DNA from 3 places in the Mesobacillus sp. S13 genome. Region 1 is predicted to be linked to each of the others. Evidence: a T-box and tRNA genes for the amino acid it is inferred to sense, from the RefSeq annotation. Region 1 holds a T-box; the other regions hold tRNA genes.
The links. A T-box is a leader RNA that pairs with one kind of tRNA and senses whether it is charged. The one in region 1 lies ahead of serS (serine--tRNA ligase), so its partner is inferred to be a tRNA-Ser.

Region 1 (7,714 bases):
AGACAAGAAATATAATATCATGTATTTAAAAACGAGTCAACACTTCTTTAAAAGTTTTTTTCGGACAGGAACGAATCCTGTCCGAAAAGAACAGCGGAAACGCATTGATCAGCTCCGACAAGCGCTGGAGGGCCGACCAGTGAAGTCGTTCTTTGACTTCATTGGCAGGACCGAAATCGAAAAGTATAGCCAACTGCCCAGAAACGCAGAAACTGGAGACTCCGACAAAGAAGCGTTTTTTGCTTCTGCGGGCGGAGTTGAAGTTTCGGAGTTTCTAGGAGGCGACACTGGACAATTCGAAAAGCGGAGGCGACTGCCCAACTCCGACAAGCGTTGGAGGGCCTGCCAGTGAAGTCGCTCTTTGACTTCATTGGCAGGACCGAAACGTCTCGAGGAGTTAGGAGCCGCAGCTAGACAAGCGACTCGAGGAGCTAGGCGTTGGAGCTAGACACTAATCAAAATTTAAACCGCTTATAAATGACACTTATTCGGGAGCAATTACTTCCCTATTGCCCATGTACGGACGCAATACCTCTGGAATGATGACACTTCCGTCAGCCTGCTGGTAGTTCTCGAGAATGGCGGCAACCGTACGGCCGATCGCAAGGCCAGATCCGTTCAGTGTATGCACATGCTCTGGCTTTGCCTTTGCTTCGCGGCGGAAACGAATGTTCGCACGTCTTGCCTGGAAGCCTTCAAAGTTACTGCAAGAAGAGATTTCTCTGAAAGTGCCATAACTTGGGATCCAGACTTCAATGTCATATTTCTTCGCAGCTGTGAAGCCGAGGTCTGCAGAGCACATGCTCAACACTCGGTATGGCAGACCTAATAGCTGAAGCACTTTCTCAGCATGTCCAGTCAGTCTTTCAAGCTCCTCATAAGAATCTTCAGGCTTCACGAACTTCACTAATTCTACTTTGTTGAACTGGTGCTGGCGGATCAAACCGCGCGTATCGCGTCCCGCAGACCCCGCCTCAGAACGGAAACATGCGCTGTATGCTGCATAATTGATCGGAAGCTCGTCTGCAGTCAGGATTTCATCACGGTGCATATTCGTAACAGGTACTTCCGCAGTCGGAATCAAGAAGTAATCTTCACTCTCAATTCGGAATGCATCCTCCTCAAACTTAGGAAGTTGTCCTGTCCCAGTCATGCTTGCACGATTGACCATGTACGGAGGAAGGACTTCCTTGTAGCCATGCTCATCAACATGAAGATCAAGCATGAAGCTGATCAATGCGCGCTCAAGACGTGCTCCCAAGCCTTTGTAAAAAACAAAGCGGCTGCCGGTTACCTTACCAGCACGCTCAAAATCAAGGATTTTCAAATGGTCTGCAACATCCCAATGCGGCTTCGCTTCGAATTCAAAATCACGGATTTCGCCCCATTTGCGAACTTCCACATTATCGTCTTCCGTTTCACCAATCGGCACGCTTTCATGTGGGATATTCGGAATGCTCAGCATCAGGTTTTCTAGCTCTTCTTCTACTTCACGAAGCTGGTCATCCAAAACTTTGATTTTGTCGCCTACCTCCCGCATTTCAGCGATCAAGTGGTCTGCATCCTGCTTTTCGCGCTTCAGCTGCGCAACTTGCTGGGACACTTCATTCCTTCTGCTCTTCAGCTGTTCAGCCTCAAGGATCAATTCCCTGCGCTTCACATCCAGGTCCTCAAACTTGCCGAAATCAGTCATGTCTTCGCCACGGTGCTGCAGCTTCTGTTTTACATCTTCAAAATTCGCTCTTAAATACTTTACGTCTAACACTGCGATTTCCTCCTTTTGATATACAGTAAAAAGCCCTGGATAAAATAAAAAACTCCCGTCCCCAAAAAGGGACGAGAGTTAACCCGCGTTGCCACCCTAGTTGAAAGCAAAAAATGCTTTCCACTCATAAAATAACGGTTTTTACCGAAAGTATTTACTGGCCATTCCTGGCGTTCCATACTCTGCTCGAGGGCGGATTCATTTGCTCCAGACACCGGTTCACACCAACCACCGGTTCTCTTTGGAATGGATACAAGCTACTATTCCCTCTCATCGCTTTTTTACTATCGAATTTTAATTCATAATTTACTACAATTATGTTCACCATGCAAGCAGTTTATGCAAAATTTTCACTCTTAGTCTCCTCGACCATTTTCACAAAGTAGCTCATGAGTCGATAATCATCTGTCAACTCTGGATGGAAGGAACAGCCGAGGAACTGCCCATCACGCGCTGCAACAATCCGGTCATTATGCTTCGCCAGCACTTCGACATTCTCTCCTGCTTCTACAATATGAGGTGCCCTGATAAACACAGCCGAGAAACTTTCAGCAACTCCTGAAATAGCAATGTCAGCTTCAAAGCTTTCGCGCTGGCGTCCGAATGAATTTCGTTCAACCTTTACATCCATGACACCGAGATGCGGCGCATCGTAGCCAACCAAATCATTCGCAAGCAGAATCAGGCCGGCACAAGTCCCAAACATCGCCTTGCCATCCGCGGCAAACTTCTTCAATTCTTCCATAAAACTGTATTTATCAATCAGGCGGCGGATTGTGGTGCTTTCTCCCCCAGGGATAATCAGTCCATCCACTTCAGCGAGCTGTTCAGGACGCTTAATGACAATACCTTCTGCCCCGGATGCCTCAATTGCCCATATATGCTCCCGTACGGCACCCTGAAGGCCAAGTACTCCAATTTTCACCATAGACATTCCCCTTACCAGCCGCGATCCTGCATGCGGGCTTCAGGTGCCAATGATGAAATCTCCATGCCCTTCATCGGAATGCCGAGGCCTTTCGAAATGTTCGCAATCAGTTCGTAATCCTGATAGTGAGTAGTCGCTTCGACGATTGCTTTTGCAAACTTCGCTGGATTATCAGATTTGAAGATACCGGAGCCCACGAATACTCCGTCAGCACCAAGCTGCATCATCAATGCCGCGTCTGCTGGTGTAGCGACACCACCTGCTGCAAAATTCACGACAGGAAGGCGTCCAAGCTGCTTGATTTCAAGCAGAAGCTCATATGGTGCTCCTAGAAGCTTAGCTTCTGTCATTAGTTCTTCCATGTCCATTGCGACGACCTTGCGCACCTGGGCATTAACCTTGCGGATATGACGGACAGCTTCTACGATGTTGCCAGTGCCCGGCTCTCCCTTTGTACGAAGCATGGAGGCTCCTTCTCCGATTCTTCTCGCTGCCTCGCCAAGGTCACGGCATCCGCACACGAAAGGAACTGTATAATCTCTTTTATTCAGGTGAAATTCTTCATCCGCTGGAGTCAGAACTTCACTTTCATCGATATAATCAACGCCCATCGCTTCGAGCACGCGCGCTTCTACGATGTGGCCAATTCGTGCTTTTGCCATAACGGGAATTGTGACAGCACCCATTACCTCTTCAACGATCCTAGGGTCAGCCATTCTTGCTACACCGCCCGCAGCACGTATATCTGAAGGAACACGTTCCAGTGCCATTACGGCCACTGCACCAGCTTCTTCAGCAATCTTAGCCTGCTCGGCATTGACAACATCCATAATGACGCCGCCCTTTTGCATTTCTGCCATACCACGTTTAACACGATCAGTACCTGTCTTCATTCCTTTTCCCCCTTGTCCCTTTTAAAGGATTACTATGTAAGCACTTGCAAATAACTGGAAAATCAGACTTTTTTAGTCGGAATTCAGTTATCCCTATTGAAAATAAACAATAAAAAAGGTTTCCTGTCAAGACAGGAAACCAAACATTATTTAAAACCAGCCCTTGACTGTATCAGCTACTCCACCGAACAAATCTCCGAAGAAACCGCCGATTCCGCGCATCATCAGCACGAACCAGTTTGCCTTTTCGACACTTTCAGCAGCGACAACTGGTACCTGAACTTGCTTTTGTCCTTCTTCTGTTAAAAAGCTGATGTTTTCATCCTTCTTGGACTTAACAGTCATATAGCCAACTTGTTCGCCTTTCTTGATTGGAGCAGTCAGTTCGCCATTTTCATTCAGCTTCTTTTTATCCAGTACAAGTACCGGTTCATATTGTTCCTTTTCACCATTCCTGATTGTCATCGTAATGGCTTTTTTAGATTGAATCTTAACACTGTCTTCCTTTCCTTTTGTTACAGGAAGGGTTTTCTTGCCTTTAATCTGGTGATTCTTTTTCACAAGCTCTTCTTCTGTAAAATTACTGAAAGCAAAGTCGAGGATTTTGCGCGTTTCAGAAAAACGGCTATCCTTGGAGTCTGCCTTCATGATTACAGAAATGAATCTTTGGCCATTTTTCATAGCAGTCGCAGTAAAACCATAGCCTGCAAAATCAGTCGAACCTGTTTTCAAACCGTCTACACCATCATATTGGTAGATAAGACCTGGAAGCATCCAATTAAAGTTCTTGTATTCACGTCCGTCACGGAACTTCAATGCCGGCACACTTGCTGTATCCAGTACCTCTGGATAATCCTTCAGAAGAAGGTAGGCAAGCCTAGCCAGGGAACGTGCTGACATCACATTCTCTTCCTCAGGACCGCCAGCAGGATGTTGTCCTAATAGGTCCCTATTGTTCAAGCCTGAAGAGTTCACGAATTTGTAATCCTTCAATCCTAGTTCAGCAGCTTTTTTATTCATTTTTTCCACATGGTTCTTCTCTGTTCCAGAAAGAACCTCTGCTAGAGCGACGGTTGCTGCATTACCAGAATGGATCGCCATCGCTTCATATAATTCTTTAACTGTATAGTCTTCACCCTGGGTTAATCCTACATTGGATAGGCCTGGTGCAGCAGACAGCTTATGAACATATTCATTGATTTTTACTTTTTGGTCCCATTTTAGCTTTCCTTCTTTTACTGCTTCCAGGACCATATATTCTGTCATCATTTTAGACATGGATGCTACGCCAAGGACGACATCAGAATTTTTCTCGTATAATACTCTTCCAGTATCTGCATCAATCAGCATAGCAGCTTCAGCATCGATACCTAATTGTCCCTCTGCTGCTTCTGCCTTCGGTGAGAATCCGGAAAACATAGTGGTGATCGTTAAGATGAATGCTGCAAAGAACATTGATAGCTGTTTCTGTTTACGATTCAAGACGACTTTCCCTCCAAATTTTTCAATGTAATGGCTGTTTCGCATTAATTGATACTTTCAGACACGCCCTTGCAGCTTACTGGCAAGGAAAGCCTGTGTCGTGCAAGCAGCAACTTTCACGAAAATAACCTAAATAATCTATAAAACTTACATATTTTTTATGCTCAAAAAATCACACCCGTATAGTTTAACATAAAAAAAATGAAAAAAATAGACAGAGAATAGTCACTCTGTCTAATGTAAAATCAGGAAAAAACGACTGGCATACAGGTAAAAAGTCGTAGTTCCTTCTATATTTAACTATAAAATCAGCTCATGGAGTAATTCGGTGCTTCCTTCGTGATCTGGACGTCATGCGGGTGACTTTCCCTTAAACCTGCTCCAGTCATCTTAATGAATTGGGCATTCTCCCTTAATTCCTCGAGATTAGCTGTTCCGCAGTATCCCATGCCTGAACGAATGCCGCCAACAAGTTGATAGATTGTATCTGTAAGCGGCCCTTTATACGGAATCCGGCCTTCTATACCCTCTGGAACGAACTTCTTATTGTCTTCTTGGAAGTAACGATCTTTAGATCCCTTTTCCATCGCTCCAACAGATCCCATTCCGCGATATACTTTGAAGCGTCTTCCTTGATAGATTTCAGTTTCTCCCGGACTTTCACTGACACCCGCAAGCAAACTTCCGAGCATAACAGCATGGCCGCCAGCTGCAAGTGCCTTAACAATATCTCCTGAATATTTGATTCCGCCGTCCGCAATGATTGCCTTGCCGTGCTTTCGAGCTTCTGTCGCACAATCATACACTGCAGTAATTTGCGGAACACCAACACCTGCCACAACCCTCGTTGTACAAATTGAACCTGGTCCGATGCCAACCTTAACGATATCAGCACCTGCTTCTATTAAGTCTCTTGTCGCTTCTGCTGTAGCGACATTTCCAGCAATGATATTCAATTCCGGATAGCTTTCACGGATCTGCCTTACCGTATCAATAACACCCTTTGAGTGACCATGAGCGGTATCGACAACAATCACATCTACATGAGATTTCACAAGCAATTCAACACGTTTCATCGTATCGCCTGTTACACCAACTGCTGCACCGCACAACAAGCGGCCTTGTGAATCCTTCGAAGAGTTCGGAAACTCAATCACTTTTTCAATATCTTTGATGGTGATGAGCCCTTTCAATACGCCTTCGTCATTTACTAGTGGGAGTTTTTCAATCTTATGGCGCTGAAGGATCTTCTCTGCTTCTTCAAGAGTCGTTCCCACTGAAGCTGTCACCAGTTCAGTCTTCGTCATGACATTTTCAATTTTAATGGAGTAATCCTGGATAAAACGCATATCACGGTTGGTGATGATTCCAACAAGCTTCTGTTCTTCTTCATTGTTGACGATTGGGACACCTGAAATTCGGTATTTACCCATCAAATGTTCAGCATCAAATACTTGATGCTCAGGAGTTAGAAAGAATGGATCCGTTATGACTCCACTTTCAGAACGCTTTACTTTATCGACCTGGTCTGCCTGCTGCTCAATCGACATGTTTTTATGTATGACCCCAAGGCCGCCCTGTCTAGCAATCGAAATGGCTAGTTCAGATTCTGTTACAGTATCCATGCCGGCACTGATGATTGGTATATTCAATTTCAGAGTCTCAGTCAGATTGACCTTCAAGCTCACATCCTTTGGCAATACCTCGGATTTGGCAGGCACCAACAGCACATCATCAAACGTTAATCCTTCTTTTGCAAATTTACTTTCCCACATAGTAAATGACCCCCTTTAAGAAAATATTATTTGTAGGTTATCAATTGGTTAAAATACTGTCAAGAAGGTTATTATTTGTTAGACTTTTCAAATAACTTGGAGGTTTTTCATGTGTCTAAGCCTTATAAAGAATGGAACAGCTATACTCTCTTCTTTTCAGCAGAGTATGCACAAGCCTACTTAAAAAAATGCTATCGAAAAATCAACATCGAACAGCCTGACATGAAAAGCTTCGAAAACTGTTATCCCTTTATGTATTATCTCGAACATGGGAAGCTTTACTATGAACAGGCAGAAAAATCTCCGCTGGCTATCCAGCCTATCCTGCTCTTTTATGGACTTGTCCATCTTATAAAAGCATGCATCCTGACAGTTGAACCTGATTACCCTGAAACCACATCTGTGCTAGCGCATGGTGTCTCTACAAGGAAAAGGAAAAAACAACAATACAGCTTCACAGAAGATGAAGTGAAATTCCAAAAGAATGGATTGTTCTCCCTAATGGCAGAAAAGATGTTCCACATGAAACAATTGGAAGGTGAAAAAGCCACAATGGGAGATGTGATGGAGCTGATTCCAGAATTGTCCGGCATTTATTCTGACTTGAGAGGAAAACAAAATTTTGAAATCGTCACAGCTGCCGATTCTGGTTTTGCTATGCCTAAATCAATCATTGACCATTTCCATATGACAGAGAATCGCTTTAAAGAATTCTTTCAAACGAAATTCGCTGCTCCGGTTACATTTATAGACGATTCTAGCGTAATCGAATTTCAAGCGAACCTGAAGGGTATAACTGAACCCATAAAGTACAATCTAGAAGAACAGCATTACGTATTCCCTTTGAAAAAAAGTGACCTATTTCTATTCC
Region 2 (7,714 bases), 220 kb from region 1:
GAGTATTTAGCCTTGGGAGATGGTCCTCCCAGCTTCCGACGGGATTTCTCGTGTCCCGCCGTACTCAGGATCCACTCAGGAGGGAACGAAGTTTCAACTACAGGGTTTTTACCTTCTCTGACGGGCCTTTCCAGACCACTTCATCTACCCCGTTCCTTTGTAACTCCATGTAGAGTGTCCTACAACCCCAAGAGGCAAGCCTCTTGGTTTGGGCTATGTCCCGTTTCGCTCGCCGCTACTCAGGGAATCGCGTTTGCTTTCTCTTCCTCCGGGTACTTAGATGTTTCAGTTCCCCGGGTCTGCCTTCAATACCCTATGTATTCAGGTAAAGATACTGTTCCATTACGAACAGTGGGTTTCCCCATTCGGAAATCTCCGGATCAAAGCTTACTTACAGCTCCCCGAAGCATATCGGTGTTAGTCCCGTCCTTCATCGGCTCCTAGTGCCAAGGCATCCACCGTGCGCCCTTTCTAACTTAACCTAAAAGGTCATTTCTCTAATTGAATAGAGAGAAAACTAAAATGGCGATCACTCGGTTTTTCTTGGTTCTTCTTACTTACGATTATCTAGTTTTCAAGGAACAAAAAAGCTTTGAGAGAATTGCTCCCTCAAAACTAAACAAACAAGCTAGTCAACAGTACGAACCAGAAGGTTCGCATTCCGATTGCCATTACGGCAATATCCTTAGAAAGGAGGTGATCCAGCCGCACCTTCCGATACGGCTACCTTGTTACGACTTCACCCCAATCATCTGTCCCACCTTAGGCGGCTGGCTCCAAAAGGTTACCCCACCGACTTCGGGTGTTACAAACTCTCGTGGTGTGACGGGCGGTGTGTACAAGGCCCGGGAACGTATTCACCGCGGCATGCTGATCCGCGATTACTAGCGATTCCGGCTTCATGCAGGCGAGTTGCAGCCTGCAATCCGAACTGAGAATGGATTTATGGGATTGGCTCGACCTCGCGGTTTTGCAGCCCTTTGTTCCATCCATTGTAGCACGTGTGTAGCCCAGGTCATAAGGGGCATGATGATTTGACGTCATCCCCACCTTCCTCCGGTTTGTCACCGGCAGTCACCTTAGAGTGCCCAACTGAATGCTGGCAACTAAGATCAAGGGTTGCGCTCGTTGCGGGACTTAACCCAACATCTCACGACACGAGCTGACGACAACCATGCACCACCTGTCACTCTGTCCCCCGAAGGGGAACGCCCTATCTCTAGGGTTGTCAGAGGATGTCAAGACCTGGTAAGGTTCTTCGCGTTGCTTCGAATTAAACCACATGCTCCACCGCTTGTGCGGGCCCCCGTCAATTCCTTTGAGTTTCAGCCTTGCGGCCGTACTCCCCAGGCGGAGTGCTTAATGCGTTTGCTGCAGCACTAAAGGGCGGAAACCCTCTAACACTTAGCACTCATCGTTTACGGCGTGGACTACCAGGGTATCTAATCCTGTTCGCTCCCCACGCTTTCGCGCCTCAGCGTCAGTTACAGACCAGAGAGCCGCCTTCGCCACTGGTGTTCCTCCACATCTCTACGCATTTCACCGCTACACGTGGAATTCCGCTCTCCTCTTCTGCACTCAAGTTCCCCAGTTTCCAATGACCCTCCCCGGTTGAGCCGGGGGCTTTCACATCAGACTTAAGGAACCGCCTGCGCGCGCTTTACGCCCAATAATTCCGGACAACGCTTGCCACCTACGTATTACCGCGGCTGCTGGCACGTAGTTAGCCGTGGCTTTCTGGTCAGGTACCGTCAAGGTACCGGCAGTTACTCCGGTACTTGTTCTTCCCTGACAACAGAGCTTTACGACCCGAAGGCCTTCATCGCTCACGCGGCGTTGCTCCGTCAGACTTTCGTCCATTGCGGAAGATTCCCTACTGCTGCCTCCCGTAGGAGTCTGGGCCGTGTCTCAGTCCCAGTGTGGCCGATCACCCTCTCAGGTCGGCTACGCATCGTTGCCTTGGTGAGCCGTTACCTCACCAACTAGCTAATGCGCCGCGGGCCCATCTGTAAGTGACAGCCGAAACCGTCTTTCAGCTTTCCCTCATGTGAGGGAAAGGATTATCCGGTATTAGCTCCGGTTTCCCGAAGTTATCCCAGTCTTACAGGCAGGTTGCCCACGTGTTACTCACCCGTCCGCCGCTGATCTTCAAAAGCAAGCTAATGAAGATCCGCTCGACTTGCATGTATTAGGCACGCCGCCAGCGTTCGTCCTGAGCCAGGATCAAACTCTCCAAGAAAGAGTTATGAGTTAGCTCATAAAGTTAAAACGTTGGCTCATGTTCTTCTATAATAGAAGCCATGATAATTTATTGTTTGTTGACGCTTGTTTGTTTAGTTTTCAAAGAGCAATGAAATTGGAGCGGGTGAAGAGAATCGAACTCTCATCATCAGCTTGGAAGGCTGAGGTTTTACCACTAAACTACACCCGCATATAAAGTTGAATTGCTGAATGGTCGGGAAGACAGGATTCGAACCTGCGACCCCTTGGTCCCAAACCAAGTGCTCTACCAAGCTGAGCTACTCCCCGTTATTGAAGAAAAATAATGGCGCGCCCGAAAGGAGTCGAACCCATAACCTTCTGATCCGTAGTCAGACGCTCTATCCAATTGAGCTACGGGCGCATATAGTATTGATAGCAACTTTTATATATTATCACACCCGATAAAGGATGTCAATAACTTTTTTGGTGCGGCCGAGAGGACTTGAACCTCCACGGGGTTGCCCCCACTAGGCCCTCAACCTAGCGCGTCTGCCATTCCGCCACGACCGCATAACATGACAGGTTTAAATCTTAACTGATTCAAGCACATTAATCAACAGGTAATTAATGGTGCGGGTGAAGGGAGTCGAACCCCCACGCCTTGCGGCGCCAGATCCTAAGTCTGGTGCGTCTGCCAATTCCGCCACACCCGCATATTCACATTGTTCCTTTTTTCGCTGGAGCGAATTAAGGAAGATTATTTCGCTAGTGCGAAAATATCATGGTGAGCCATGAAGGACTCGAACCTTCGACCCTCTGATTAAAAGTCAGATGCTCTACCGACTGAGCTAATGGCTCAAAAAATGGCTGGGCTAGCTGGATTCGAACCAACGCATGACGGAGTCAAAGTCCGTTGCCTTACCGCTTGGCTATAGCCCAATAAAAATGGCGGTCCCGACCGGGATCGAACCGGCGATCTCCTGCGTGACAGGCAGGCATGTTAACCGCTACACCACGGGACCAGAGGAAATATCATATGTTTTAAAATGGTGACCCCTACGGGATTCGAACCCGTGTTACCGCCGTGAAAGGGCGGTGTCTTAACCGCTTGACCAAGGGGCCATATTAAAAGGTTCTGGCGGAGAAGGAGGGATTTGAACCCTCGCGCCGGTTACCCGACCTACACCCTTAGCAGGGGCGCCTCTTCAGCCTCTTGAGTACTTCCCCATACCTTTAAAATTAATGGCTCCGCAGGTAGGATTCGAACCTACGACCGCTCGGTTAACAGCCGAGTGCTCTACCACTGAGCTACTGCGGAAAAATAGTATTTGTTCTTTCAAAAGTTACCCTTAGCCGACTGTCCTCATCTCAGGACGCTTATCCAAGAAGCGGCTCGATGAGTACAACTCGCAGTAAAATCGGAGATGATATCGCTCGTTGCTCTACCACTGAGCTACTGCGGAATAACTTTATTTTTTTGTGCCGTTGTCTTATCGACTCTTACTATTATAGGGAGGTGCCCACTAAAAGTCAAGGGTGTTTTAAATAAGTTTTTCATTTCTTTTTTAGAAGCCTACAAAGCCTTATTCTACAGTCATTTCTTTTACTTTTATCAGCTTTCCTCGGCATTTTCCACACACATATTTCGAGGTATTGATAGATCTTTTGCGGCGATAGATCAACTTACATTCGCTGCACTGATAATAAATGAATTTCTGTTTCACCCTTCTTTTCTTTTCTTCCGGAAGCACTGAACAAAATCTCGGGGCATCTACCTTTTTCAACAAATCTCTAAAGTCTTTATCGCGATGCTTGTATCCTTTTCCTTCTATATGAAGGTGGTAATGGCATAGCTCATGTTTGATAATCCCAATGAGTTCAGCTTCACCCAGCTGCTCAAAATACTTTTTATTAATTTCGATATTGTGGCTGCTTAGCATGTATCGTCCGCCGGTTGTCCGGAGTCTGGGGTTGAAGAATGCTTTATGCCGGAATGGTTTCTGGAAGTATTCCTTGGAAATCAACACGACAAGATCGTGTAATTCTTGATCAGTCATCTGCAAAACGCCTGCCTTTTAAAGAAACATGACAACCTATTATAGCATATATTAATGTTACCTTTTAACGTATTATCTTAAGGAGGTATTGCTCTATGCCTGTCTGGTTTCAAAATCAAATGAAACGAGCCTTCTATGAGAAAAACAGATATCAAATCAAACTTCTAAACCAATGTTGGTACTTTTATAGAAAGAAACATGGGTCAAATGATTAAAAGACTGCAGGGTCTCCTGCAGTCTTTTGTATTATGCCTGGTCAGGCTTCAGCATTGTCAAAGCGACTCGACCTTTCTTCTGGTCGACACTATCCACCCAAACAGTAACGACGTCCCCGACGGAGACAATATCAAGGGGGTGTTTTACGAATCGGTTGCTTAGCTTCGAGATATGGACAAGCCCATCTTGTTTTACCCCGATATCAACGAAGGCTCCGAAGTCTACCACATTTCGTACAGTACCTTGAAGTTCCATTCCTGTTTTCAGATCCTCAAGCTTCAATACATCCTTTTTCAATAGCGGTGCTGGAAGCTCATCACGCGGGTCCCGTTCAGGTCTTACAAGTGCATCTATAATATCTTTCAGTGTAAGTTTGCCGATTCCTAATTCATCTGCTGTTTGGTCGATGTTGATTTTTGCGAGAGCATCCTTTAAGGCTGGAGTCCCTAAATCCTTAGATTTAAAGCCAAGGCTCTCGAGTAATTGTTTTACCTCACCGTAACTTTCCGGGTGGATGCCCGTTCGATCTAGAGGTTCCTTTCCATCAATTACACGCAGGAATCCAATTGCCTGTTCATAGGTTTTGGCTCCAAGTCGCGGAATTTTTTTCAGCTGCGTCCTGCTAGTAAACTTTCCTTCTTCCTCACGTTTCTTCACGATGTTATTGGCTACTGTTTTGGAAAGGCCAGATACATACTGCAATAAAGAAGATGAAGCTGTATTTACATTGACTCCTACCTGGTTAACTGCTGTCTCAACAACGAATGTCAGAGATTCAGATAGCTTTTTCTGGCTGACATCATGCTGATACTGGCCAACACCGACGGATTTCGGGTCGATTTTAACAAGTTCAGCAAGTGGGTCCTGCAATCGTCGGGCAATTGAAACCGCGCTTCGCTCTTCAACCTGGTAATTAGGAAATTCTTCACGAGCAAGGTCTGACGCGGAATAGACACTGGCACCCGCTTCATTGACAATGAGATAGTAAATCTCCTTATCCATTTCTTTCAGTATATCCGACACGAATTGTTCCGTTTCCCTGGATGCAGTACCGTTGCCGATTGCAACCATTTCTACGTCATACTCTTTTAGGACCTTAACGAACTTATCCTTAGCTTCCGTATTTTTCGAGCCAGAGGTATGCGGGTAAATGACGCCGATTGAAAGAACTTTTCCCGTTTCATCTACAGCAGCCAACTTGCAGCCTGTTCTGAATGCAGGGTCAACTCCCAGGACCACCTTCCCTTTTAAAGGTGGTTGCAAGAGCAATTTTCGGAGGTTTTCCGAGAAAATATGAATTGCTTGCTCTTCGGCCTTTTCTGTCAGTTCGTTCCTGATCTCACGTTCGATTGATGGCTGAATCAGTCGCTTATATGCATCTTCGATTGCCTCTGTTACTGCAGAAGCTGTGATCGAATGATTTTTAGTAATCCACTTGCGCGTCAAATAGGTCATGATGACATCTGTTTTCGGCTTTATTGATACCCTTAACAGATCTTCTTTTTCACCGCGATTGAGGGCAAGGATTCGATGCGGTACCACTTTATTGACTGGCTCGGAATACTCGTAATACATCTCGTATACATTTTTCTCATCCAGCTCTTCATTTTTCACTGAAGATTCGATAGAGCCAGACTTAAAAGTTTCATTCCGGATCCACTTGCGGCTGTCTGCGTCATCGGAAACAATTTCGGCAACAATGTCTTTCGCACCGGCAAGTGCCTCTTCAATAGATTCTACACCTTTTTCTTCCGATAAAAACTCCTGTGCTTTTTCTTCAAGACTACCGTTTACCGGAAATTCCAGCATCCACTGAGCAAGCGGTTCAAGACCTTTTTCTTTGGCAACAGTCGCTTTCGTCCTTCTTTTTTGCTTGTATGGACGATACAGGTCTTCTACTTCCTGTAGCTTGATTGCTTTTTCGATGCTTACCTTCAATTCGTCCGTCAGTTTCCCTTGTTCTTCAATGAGCCTGATGACTTCCTCTTTGCGCTGTTCTAAATTCTGTATGTATTGCCATCGGTCAACGATGTCACGGATTTGCACTTCATCAAGGGCACCAGTCATTTCCTTTCGGTAACGGGCTATGAACGGTACAGTGTTTCCTTCATCAATTAATGAAATGACACTTTGCACTTGTTTAGCTGTTAACGATTGCTCTTTGGCAATGATTTTTACATATTGATCTTGCTTATCCATTGTTTGAGTCAAGAGACAATCCTCCATAATCTATATTGTTATTACTGTCACTTTATTAGTGTACCAAAACCGCAGGTAGGTTTACAGTTCGGCTTACAACGAAGGGAATATAACCTCCCGGTCGTCAGCACCAACTTTTATTATAGCCCGCTGTTCCCTACCTTAAAAAACAAAAAGAAGCCCACCGGCTAAAGTAGACTTCCTACAATAAAAGTTGCATCATCCATTGAATTAGCATATTCACTCTTGATTTGTTCTGCGATTGCACCAACCGAGCGGTACCCTTTCAAAATCGTTTTAGCGCCGTGGATATTGTCAAAACCGTCTGAGTAAATCAGGAATTTTGATTCTGGCTCATAAACAAATCTCTGGGTGTGGAACACTTGCGGCTTGCCTGATAAATAACCTGTGACTGGCAATGGATATGTCAGCTTGCCATTCGAGGTATAGAGGAAGAAGCGAATGTTTCCTACGCAGCTGTATACAAACTCACGGCTTTCGAAGTAGACTTTGAAGATTGATACAGCGGCCCCCCGCTTTTGCACTAAGACACTGTTGCAGTATTTCATAAGTGTATCAACATCTTCGTGGTGATGTTGCTCTACTACCGAAACCACTGCCGCAGAAGCTTCATGGGCGTACTGCCCGGACCCTAACCCATCAGCAAGTACACAGACAAAATAATCATCAGTCGCTGTATAAAAATAGCTGTCACCGCACTCTATTTTACCTTCTTTGATTGTCTGGTAAGCATAAAGTTCTATTTTGTCTTTCAACTGTTGGATCATGTAATGTACTCCGAGTTGTTGTTTTCCGCATGAATCGCTTCTTGAAGTTTCTTGATCGCTCTTCTTTGAAGTCTCGATACATGCATCTGTGAAATACCAAGCTTGTCTCCTGCCTCTTTCTGGCTGAGGTTGTCAAGGTAGGTATATTGGATAATTAACTTTTCGCGTTCGCTCAGGACATGGAGCACTTTTTCGAGCACCATTCTTTGATTGATTTTTTCATAGCCTTCATCAATGTTTCCAACGATATCC
Region 3 (7,714 bases), 1.1 Mb from region 1:
GTAACTGCCGGTACCTTGACGGTACCTGACCAGAAAGCCACGGCTAACTACGTGCCAGCAGCCGCGGTAATACGTAGGTGGCAAGCGTTGTCCGGAATTATTGGGCGTAAAGCGCGCGCAGGCGGTTCCTTAAGTCTGATGTGAAAGCCCCCGGCTCAACCGGGGAGGGTCATTGGAAACTGGGGAACTTGAGTGCAGAAGAGGAGAGCGGAATTCCACGTGTAGCGGTGAAATGCGTAGAGATGTGGAGGAACACCAGTGGCGAAGGCGGCTCTCTGGTCTGTAACTGACGCTGAGGCGCGAAAGCGTGGGGAGCGAACAGGATTAGATACCCTGGTAGTCCACGCCGTAAACGATGAGTGCTAAGTGTTAGAGGGTTTCCGCCCTTTAGTGCTGCAGCAAACGCATTAAGCACTCCGCCTGGGGAGTACGGCCGCAAGGCTGAAACTCAAAGGAATTGACGGGGGCCCGCACAAGCGGTGGAGCATGTGGTTTAATTCGAAGCAACGCGAAGAACCTTACCAGGTCTTGACATCCTCTGACAACCCTAGAGATAGGGCGTTCCCCTTCGGGGGACAGAGTGACAGGTGGTGCATGGTTGTCGTCAGCTCGTGTCGTGAGATGTTGGGTTAAGTCCCGCAACGAGCGCAACCCTTGATCTTAGTTGCCAGCATTCAGTTGGGCACTCTAAGGTGACTGCCGGTGACAAACCGGAGGAAGGTGGGGATGACGTCAAATCATCATGCCCCTTATGACCTGGGCTACACACGTGCTACAATGGATGGAACAAAGGGCTGCAAAACCGCGAGGTCGAGCCAATCCCATAAATCCATTCTCAGTTCGGATTGCAGGCTGCAACTCGCCTGCATGAAGCCGGAATCGCTAGTAATCGCGGATCAGCATGCCGCGGTGAATACGTTCCCGGGCCTTGTACACACCGCCCGTCACACCACGAGAGTTTGTAACACCCGAAGTCGGTGGGGTAACCTTTTGGAGCCAGCCGCCTAAGGTGGGACAGATGATTGGGGTGAAGTCGTAACAAGGTAGCCGTATCGGAAGGTGCGGCTGGATCACCTCCTTTCTAAGGATATTGCCGTAATGGCAATCGGAATGCGAACCTTCTGGTTCGTACTGTTGACTGCTTGTTTGTTTAGTTTTGAGGGAGCAATTCTCTCAAAGCTTTTTTGTTCCTTGAAAACTAGATAATCGTAAGTAAGAAGAACCAAGAAAAACCGAGTGATCGCCATTTTAGTTTTCTCTCTATTCAATTAGAGAAATGACCTTTTAGGTTAAGTTAGAAAGGGCGCACGGTGGATGCCTTGGCACTAGGAGCCGATGAAGGACGGGACTAACACCGATATGCTTCGGGGAGCTGTAAGTAAGCTTTGATCCGGAGATTTCCGAATGGGGAAACCCACTGTTCGTAATGGAACAGTATCTTTACCTGAATACATAGGGTATTGAAGGCAGACCCGGGGAACTGAAACATCTAAGTACCCGGAGGAAGAGAAAGCAAACGCGATTCCCTGAGTAGCGGCGAGCGAAACGGGACATAGCCCAAACCAAGAGGCTTGCCTCTTGGGGTTGTAGGACACTCTACATGGAGTTACAAAGGAACGGGGTAGATGAAGTGGTCTGGAAAGGCCCGTCAGAGAAGGTAAAAACCCTGTAGTTGAAACTTCGTTCCCTCCTGAGTGGATCCTGAGTACGGCGGGACACGAGAAATCCCGTCGGAAGCTGGGAGGACCATCTCCCAAGGCTAAATACTCCCTAGTGACCGATAGTGAACCAGTACCGTGAGGGAAAGGTGAAAAGCACCCCGGAAGGGGAGTGAAAGAGATCCTGAAACCGTGTGCCTACAAGTAGTCAGAGCCCGTTCATGGGTGATGGCGTGCCTTTTGTAGAATGAACCGGCGAGTTACGATTACATGCAAGGTTAAGTTGAGAAGACGGAGCCGCAGCGAAAGCGAGTCTGAATAGGGCGAATGAGTATGTGGTCGTAGACCCGAAACCAGGTGATCTACCCATGTCCAGGGTGAAGGTTGGGTAACACCAACTGGAGGCCCGAACCCACGCACGTTGAAAAGTGCGGGGATGAGGTGTGGGTAGCGGAGAAATTCCAATCGAACTTGGAGATAGCTGGTTCTCTCCGAAATAGCTTTAGGGCTAGCCTCACGTTGTAAGAGTCTTGGAGGTAGAGCACTGTTTGGACTAGGGGCCCTCATCGGGTTACCGAATTCAGACAAACTCCGAATGCCAAAGACTTATCCGTGGGAGTCAGACTGCGAGTGATAAGATCCGTAGTCAAAAGGGAAACAGCCCAGACCACCAGCTAAGGTCCCAAAGTATACGTTAAGTGGAAAAGGATGTGGAGTTGCTTAGACAACCAGGATGTTGGCTTAGAAGCAGCCACCATTTAAAGAGTGCGTAATAGCTCACTGGTCGAGTGACTCTGCGCCGAAAATGTACCGGGGCTAAACGTATCACCGAAGCTGTGGATTGACATCTTAGATGTCAGTGGTAGGAGAGCGTTCTAAGGGCGTTGAAGTCAGACCGTAAGGACTGGTGGAGCGCTTAGAAGTGAGAATGCCGGTATGAGTAGCGAAAGATGGGTGAGAATCCCATCCACCGAATGCCTAAGGTTTCCTGAGGAAGGCTCGTCCTCTCAGGGTTAGTCGGGACCTAAGCCGAGGCCGAAAGGCGTAGGCGATGGACAACAGGTTGATATTCCTGTACCACCTCTTTATCGTTTGAGCGACGGGGGGACGCAGGAGGATAGGGTAAGCGCGCTGTTGGATATGCGCGTCTAAGCAGTTAGGCTGCAAGTGAGGCAAATCCCGCTTGCGTGAAGGCTGAGCTGTGACAGCGAGGGAAATATAGTACCGAAGTTCCTGATTCCACACTGCCAAGAAAAGCCTCTAGCGAGATAAAAGGTGCCCGTACCGCAAACCGACACAGGTAGGCGAGGAGAGAATCCTAAGGTGAGCGAGAGAACTCTCGTTAAGGAACTCGGCAAAATGACCCCGTAACTTCGGGAGAAGGGGTGCTCATTTGGGTGAATAGCCCGGATGAGCCGCAGTGAATAGGCCCAGGCGACTGTTTAGCAAAAACACAGGTCTCTGCGAAGCCGCAAGGCGAAGTATAGGGGCTGACGCCTGCCCGGTGCTGGAAGGTTAAGAGGAGGGGTTAGCTCACGCGAAGCTCTGAATCGAAGCCCCAGTAAACGGCGGCCGTAACTATAACGGTCCTAAGGTAGCGAAATTCCTTGTCGGGTAAGTTCCGACCCGCACGAAAGGCGTAACGATCTGGGCACTGTCTCAACGAGAGACTCGGTGAAATTATAGTACCTGTGAAGATGCAGGTTACCCGCGACAGGACGGAAAGACCCCGTGGAGCTTTACTGTAGCCTGATATTGAATTTTGGTACAGCTTGTACAGGATAGGTAGGAGCCTGAGAAACCGGAGCGCCAGCTTCGGTGGAGGCGTCGGTGGGATACTACCCTGGCTGTATTGAAATTCTAACCCACGCCCCTGATCGGGGCGGGAGACAGTGTCAGGTGGGCAGTTTGACTGGGGCGGTCGCCTCCTAAAGAGTAACGGAGGCGCCCAAAGGTTCCCTCAGAATGGTTGGAAATCATTCGCAGAGTGTAAAGGCACAAGGGAGCTTGACTGCGAGACCTACAAGTCGAGCAGGGACGAAAGTCGGGCTTAGTGATCCGGTGGTTCCGCATGGAAGGGCCATCGCTCAACGGATAAAAGCTACCCCGGGGATAACAGGCTTATCTCCCCCAAGAGTCCACATCGACGGGGAGGTTTGGCACCTCGATGTCGGCTCATCGCATCCTGGGGCTGTAGTCGGTCCCAAGGGTTGGGCTGTTCGCCCATTAAAGCGGTACGCGAGCTGGGTTCAGAACGTCGTGAGACAGTTCGGTCCCTATCCGTCGTGGGCGCAGGAAATTTGAGAGGAGCTGTCCTTAGTACGAGAGGACCGGGATGGACGCACCGCTGGTGTACCAGTTGTCTTGCCAAAGGCATCGCTGGGTAGCTATGTGCGGACGGGATAAGTGCTGAAAGCATCTAAGCATGAAGCCCCCCTCAAGATGAGATTTCCCATAGCGCAAGCTAGTAAGAACCCTGAAAGATGATCAGGTTGATAGGTCAGAGGTGGAAGCGCGGTGACGTGTGGAGCTGACTGATACTAATCGTTCGAGGACTTAACCAAATTGATCATTCGTTCTTCTTGAAATTCTTCTTACACATTATCTAGTTTTGAGGGAATAAAAGCTTTTCATTAAGTGAAAAACTTTTTAAAATTTCTCTTGCAAAATGTATAAAAGACAGTATAATAGATATTGTCTTCAAAAAAATGTCTGGTGACGATAGCGAGAAGGTCACACCCGTTCCCATACCGAACACGGAAGTTAAGCTTCTCAGCGCCGATGGTAGTTGGGGGTTTCCCCCTGTGAGAGTAGGACGTCGCCGGGCAGTTTCAAAATGGAGGATTAGCTCAGCTGGGAGAGCATCTGCCTTACAAGCAGAGGGTCGGCGGTTCGATCCCGTCATCCTCCACCATTATTTACTCACCATGCCGGTGTAGCTCAATTGGTAGAGCAACTGACTTGTAATCAGTAGGTTGGGGGTTCAAGTCCTCTTGCCGGCACCTTTTGTACGAGCCATTAGCTCAGTCGGTAGAGCATCTGACTTTTAATCAGAGGGTCGAAGGTTCGAGTCCTTCATGGCTCACCATTTTTCTTGAAATAGTATGCGGGTGTGGCGGAATTGGCAGACGCACCAGACTTAGGATCTGGCGCCGCAAGGCGTGGGGGTTCGACTCCCTTCACCCGCACCATTTCTTTTTTTAAAAAAATAATGCGGAAGTAGTTCAGTGGTAGAATACAACCTTGCCAAGGTTGGGGTCGCGGGTTCGAATCCCGTCTTCCGCTCCATAGTTCCTTAGCCGGGGTGGCGGAACTGGCAGACGCACAGGACTTAAAATCCTGCGGTAGGTGACTACCGTACCGGTTCGATTCCGGTCCTCGGCACCACCAAGTTAGCTAATGTACTAAATATGCGCCCGTAGCTCAATTGGATAGAGCGTCTGACTACGGATCAGAAGGTTATGGGTTCGACTCCTTTCGGGCGCGCCATTATATTTTCTCTTTATCGGGGAGTAGCTCAGCTTGGTAGAGCACTTGGTTTGGGACCAAGGGGTCGCAGGTTCGAATCCTGTCTTCCCGACCATGCTACTTATATTATATGGGGCCTTAGCTCAGCTGGGAGAGCGCCTGCCTTGCACGCAGGAGGTCAGCGGTTCGATCCCGCTAGGCTCCACCATATAACTTACAATAATAATTTGGCGGTGTAGCTCAGCTGGCTAGAGCGTACGGTTCATACCCGTAAGGTCGGGGGTTCGATCCCCTCCGCCGCTACCAATTTTAATCTGGTTGAACCTATTCAATCTAGGATATCCTGGACCTTTAGCTCAGCTGGTTAGAGCAGACGGCTCATAACCGTCCGGTCGTAGGTTCGAGTCCTACAAGGTCCACCATTTTACTTGATTTTCATACGGAGGTATACCCAAGTCTGGCTGAAGGGATCGGTCTTGAAAACCGACAGGCGGGTAACACCGCGCGGGGGTTCGAATCCCTCTACCTCCTCCATAATTTAATTAATATCGTCGCGGGGTGGAGCAGTCCGGTAGCTCGTCGGGCTCATAACCCGAAGGTCGCAGGTTCAAATCCTGCCCCCGCAATCTGGTCCCGTGGTGTAGCGGTTAACATGCCTGCCTGTCACGCAGGAGATCGCCGGTTCGATCCCGGTCGGGACCGCCATTTTTATTTTTTTTGCTTAGTAGTTCAGTCGGTAGAGCAGATTGCTCACTTCCTGAATAAGCTTCTGCGGCAATCTGCGAGAAAGACCGAATGTCATTCGAGCAAAGGCCCTAAATAAGTAAAAGTTTGAGATGCAATATTATAGTGGCTCAGTAGCTCAGTCGGTAGAGCAAAGGACTGAAAATCCTTGTGTCGGCGGTTCGATTCCGTCCTGAGCCACCTTATTTAATTTAAAATGGATATACAATTATAGATATGGCGATTGTGGCGAAGTGGTTAACGCATCGGATTGTGGTTCCGACATTCGTGGGTTCGATTCCCATCAGTCGCCCCTTTTTTATATGCGGGTGTAGTTTAGTGGTAAAACCTCAGCCTTCCAAGCTGATGATGAGAGTTCGATTCTCTTCACCCGCTCCATAAGGGCCTATAGCTCAGCTGGTTAGAGCGCACGCCTGATAAGCGTGAGGTCGGTGGTTCGAGTCCACTTAGGCCCATTTTTTATATTATTCCGCAGTAGCTCAGTGGTAGAGCACTCGGCTGTTAACCGAGCGGTCGTAGGTTCGAATCCTACCTGCGGAGCCATTTTTATGGGGAAGTACTCAAGAGGCTGAAGAGGCGCCCCTGCTAAGGGTGTAGGTCGGGTAACCGGCGCGAGGGTTCAAATCCCTCCTTCTCCGCCATAAGGCCCCTTGGTCAAGCGGTTAAGACACCGCCCTTTCACGGCGGTAACACGGGTTCGAATCCCGTAGGGGTCATAAGGAAAGCTGTTAGCAAATTTGCTAACAGCTTTTTTTTATGTCCATATAATCTAGGAAGCCAGGTAATTGATTCAAAGGTACTTTTAAATGGCTATTTGATCAATACATCAAGCAGCCTAGACTAAAAAGAAGGTAAAATATTCAAGAAGGAACTAGTATATCATTGCCCGTTCAGAGGTATAAGCAAAAATTAGTAACAAACAGAAGAGATATGTGCCTGGTGATGAGGTCCACGGTCAAAACCGGTAACATAAAGAAGAGATATGTGCCCGGTTATAAGGTCCACGGTCAAAACCGGTAACATAAAGAAGAGATATGTGCCCGGTTATAAGGTCCACGGCCAAAACCGGTAACATAAAGAAGAGATATGTGCCCGGTTAGGAGGTCCATGGTCAAAACCGGTAACATAAAGAAGAGATATGTGCCCGGTTAGGAGGTCCATGGTCAAAACCGGTAACATAAAGAAGAGATATGTGCCCGGTTATAAGGTCCAGGGTCAAGACCGGTAACATAAAGAGTAGATATATGCCCGGTTAGGAGGTCCATGGTCAAAACCGGTAACATAAAGAGATAAGTGCCCGGTCCAGGATAGAAAGGGAAGAACTCGTAACATATATAAAGCATTGAAAGTGATTTGTCTAATGGCTGAAGAAGCGAGAATCAAGCCATACAATAAGCATATCTTAACATCCAATCAAATGATCCACCTAGCTATCCATGCCCCAATCTGTACTGCTAGATCCATATTAGTTACAACCTCAAACAACTCAAACAACTCAAACAACTCAAACAACTCAAACAACTCAAACAACTATAGTCACTTCCTCAATAATATGAAAACGTTATCAATCAATAACATTTTTTCTCCTGTTCCCTCTATCAAACCTAATAAATTCAACAAATCTTTCTAATGAATCATTATTCATTTTTAACTTTCGTTCTCCAAAATTCGCGTAATTGGAAGATTTAGTACATTGAAGCGCTGTCATTTATGTGTGTTTGTCGAATGGAGCGTATTCTTGAGTGTTATTGTCGAAATATTAAAAAAATGTTTACAAGGAATTCCTTCTGGTAACTAGAATACTACTGAAATAGGCAGTTTTTTAGTTTTTACAAAGGCAGGTG

Region 2: it has a tRNA-Ser gene. The T-box ahead of serS (serine--tRNA ligase) is inferred to sense a tRNA for this amino acid. The anticodon was not compared.
Region 3: it has a tRNA-Ser gene. The T-box ahead of serS (serine--tRNA ligase) is inferred to sense a tRNA for this amino acid. The anticodon was not compared.

The regions. Positions count from the first base shown of each region.
Region 1 covers NZ_CP084622.1:16,785-24,498, reverse strand. Annotated here, with positions in the region: gene LGO15_RS00100 (hypothetical protein) at 140-352, shown strand; gene serS (serine--tRNA ligase) at 485-1,765, opposite strand; T-box leader at 1,830-2,048, opposite strand; gene pdxT (pyridoxal 5'-phosphate synthase glutaminase subunit PdxT) at 2,103-2,693, opposite strand; gene pdxS (pyridoxal 5'-phosphate synthase lyase subunit PdxS) at 2,705-3,586, opposite strand; gene LGO15_RS00080 (serine hydrolase) at 3,737-5,041, opposite strand; gene guaB (IMP dehydrogenase) at 5,377-6,843, opposite strand; gene LGO15_RS00070 (YaaC family protein) at 6,955-7,714, shown strand, end outside.
Region 2 covers NZ_CP084622.1:233,340-241,053, reverse strand. Annotated here, with positions in the region: rRNA gene LGO15_RS01365 (23S ribosomal RNA) at 1-482, opposite strand, end outside; rRNA gene LGO15_RS01360 (16S ribosomal RNA) at 690-2,239, opposite strand; tRNA gene LGO15_RS01355 (tRNA-Gly) at 2,358-2,431, opposite strand; tRNA gene LGO15_RS01350 (tRNA-Pro) at 2,453-2,529, opposite strand; tRNA gene LGO15_RS01345 (tRNA-Arg) at 2,547-2,623, opposite strand; tRNA gene LGO15_RS01340 (tRNA-Leu) at 2,687-2,772, opposite strand; tRNA gene LGO15_RS01335 (tRNA-Leu) at 2,831-2,915, opposite strand; tRNA gene LGO15_RS01330 (tRNA-Lys) at 2,985-3,060, opposite strand; tRNA gene LGO15_RS01325 (tRNA-Gln) at 3,067-3,141, opposite strand; tRNA gene LGO15_RS01320 (tRNA-Asp) at 3,149-3,224, opposite strand; tRNA gene LGO15_RS01315 (tRNA-Glu) at 3,250-3,324, opposite strand; tRNA gene LGO15_RS01310 (tRNA-Ser) at 3,339-3,429, opposite strand; tRNA gene LGO15_RS01305 (tRNA-Asn) at 3,446-3,520, opposite strand; gene LGO15_RS01300 (SprT family protein) at 3,786-4,259, opposite strand; gene cmpA (cortex morphogenetic protein CmpA) at 4,355-4,474, shown strand; gene LGO15_RS01290 (Tex family protein) at 4,506-6,674, opposite strand; gene LGO15_RS01285 (PP2C family serine/threonine-protein phosphatase) at 6,863-7,462, opposite strand; gene sigB (RNA polymerase sigma factor SigB) at 7,459-7,714, opposite strand, start outside.
Region 3 covers NZ_CP084622.1:3,759,583-3,767,296, reverse strand. Annotated here, with positions in the region: rRNA gene LGO15_RS19275 (16S ribosomal RNA) at 1-1,081, shown strand, start outside; rRNA gene LGO15_RS19270 (23S ribosomal RNA) at 1,288-4,222, shown strand; rRNA gene rrf (5S ribosomal RNA) at 4,370-4,485, shown strand; tRNA gene LGO15_RS19260 (tRNA-Val) at 4,497-4,572, shown strand; tRNA gene LGO15_RS19255 (tRNA-Thr) at 4,588-4,660, shown strand; tRNA gene LGO15_RS19250 (tRNA-Lys) at 4,671-4,746, shown strand; tRNA gene LGO15_RS19245 (tRNA-Leu) at 4,765-4,849, shown strand; tRNA gene LGO15_RS19240 (tRNA-Gly) at 4,872-4,946, shown strand; tRNA gene LGO15_RS19235 (tRNA-Leu) at 4,957-5,045, shown strand; tRNA gene LGO15_RS19230 (tRNA-Arg) at 5,071-5,147, shown strand; tRNA gene LGO15_RS19225 (tRNA-Pro) at 5,165-5,241, shown strand; tRNA gene LGO15_RS19220 (tRNA-Ala) at 5,259-5,334, shown strand; tRNA gene LGO15_RS19215 (tRNA-Met) at 5,356-5,432, shown strand; tRNA gene LGO15_RS19210 (tRNA-Ile) at 5,472-5,548, shown strand; tRNA gene LGO15_RS19205 (tRNA-Ser) at 5,568-5,660, shown strand; tRNA gene LGO15_RS19200 (tRNA-Met) at 5,679-5,752, shown strand; tRNA gene LGO15_RS19195 (tRNA-Asp) at 5,756-5,831, shown strand; tRNA gene LGO15_RS19190 (tRNA-Phe) at 5,978-6,050, shown strand; tRNA gene LGO15_RS19185 (tRNA-His) at 6,090-6,162, shown strand; tRNA gene LGO15_RS19180 (tRNA-Gly) at 6,175-6,248, shown strand; tRNA gene LGO15_RS19175 (tRNA-Ile) at 6,252-6,325, shown strand; tRNA gene LGO15_RS19170 (tRNA-Asn) at 6,339-6,413, shown strand; tRNA gene LGO15_RS19165 (tRNA-Ser) at 6,421-6,511, shown strand; tRNA gene LGO15_RS19160 (tRNA-Glu) at 6,515-6,586, shown strand.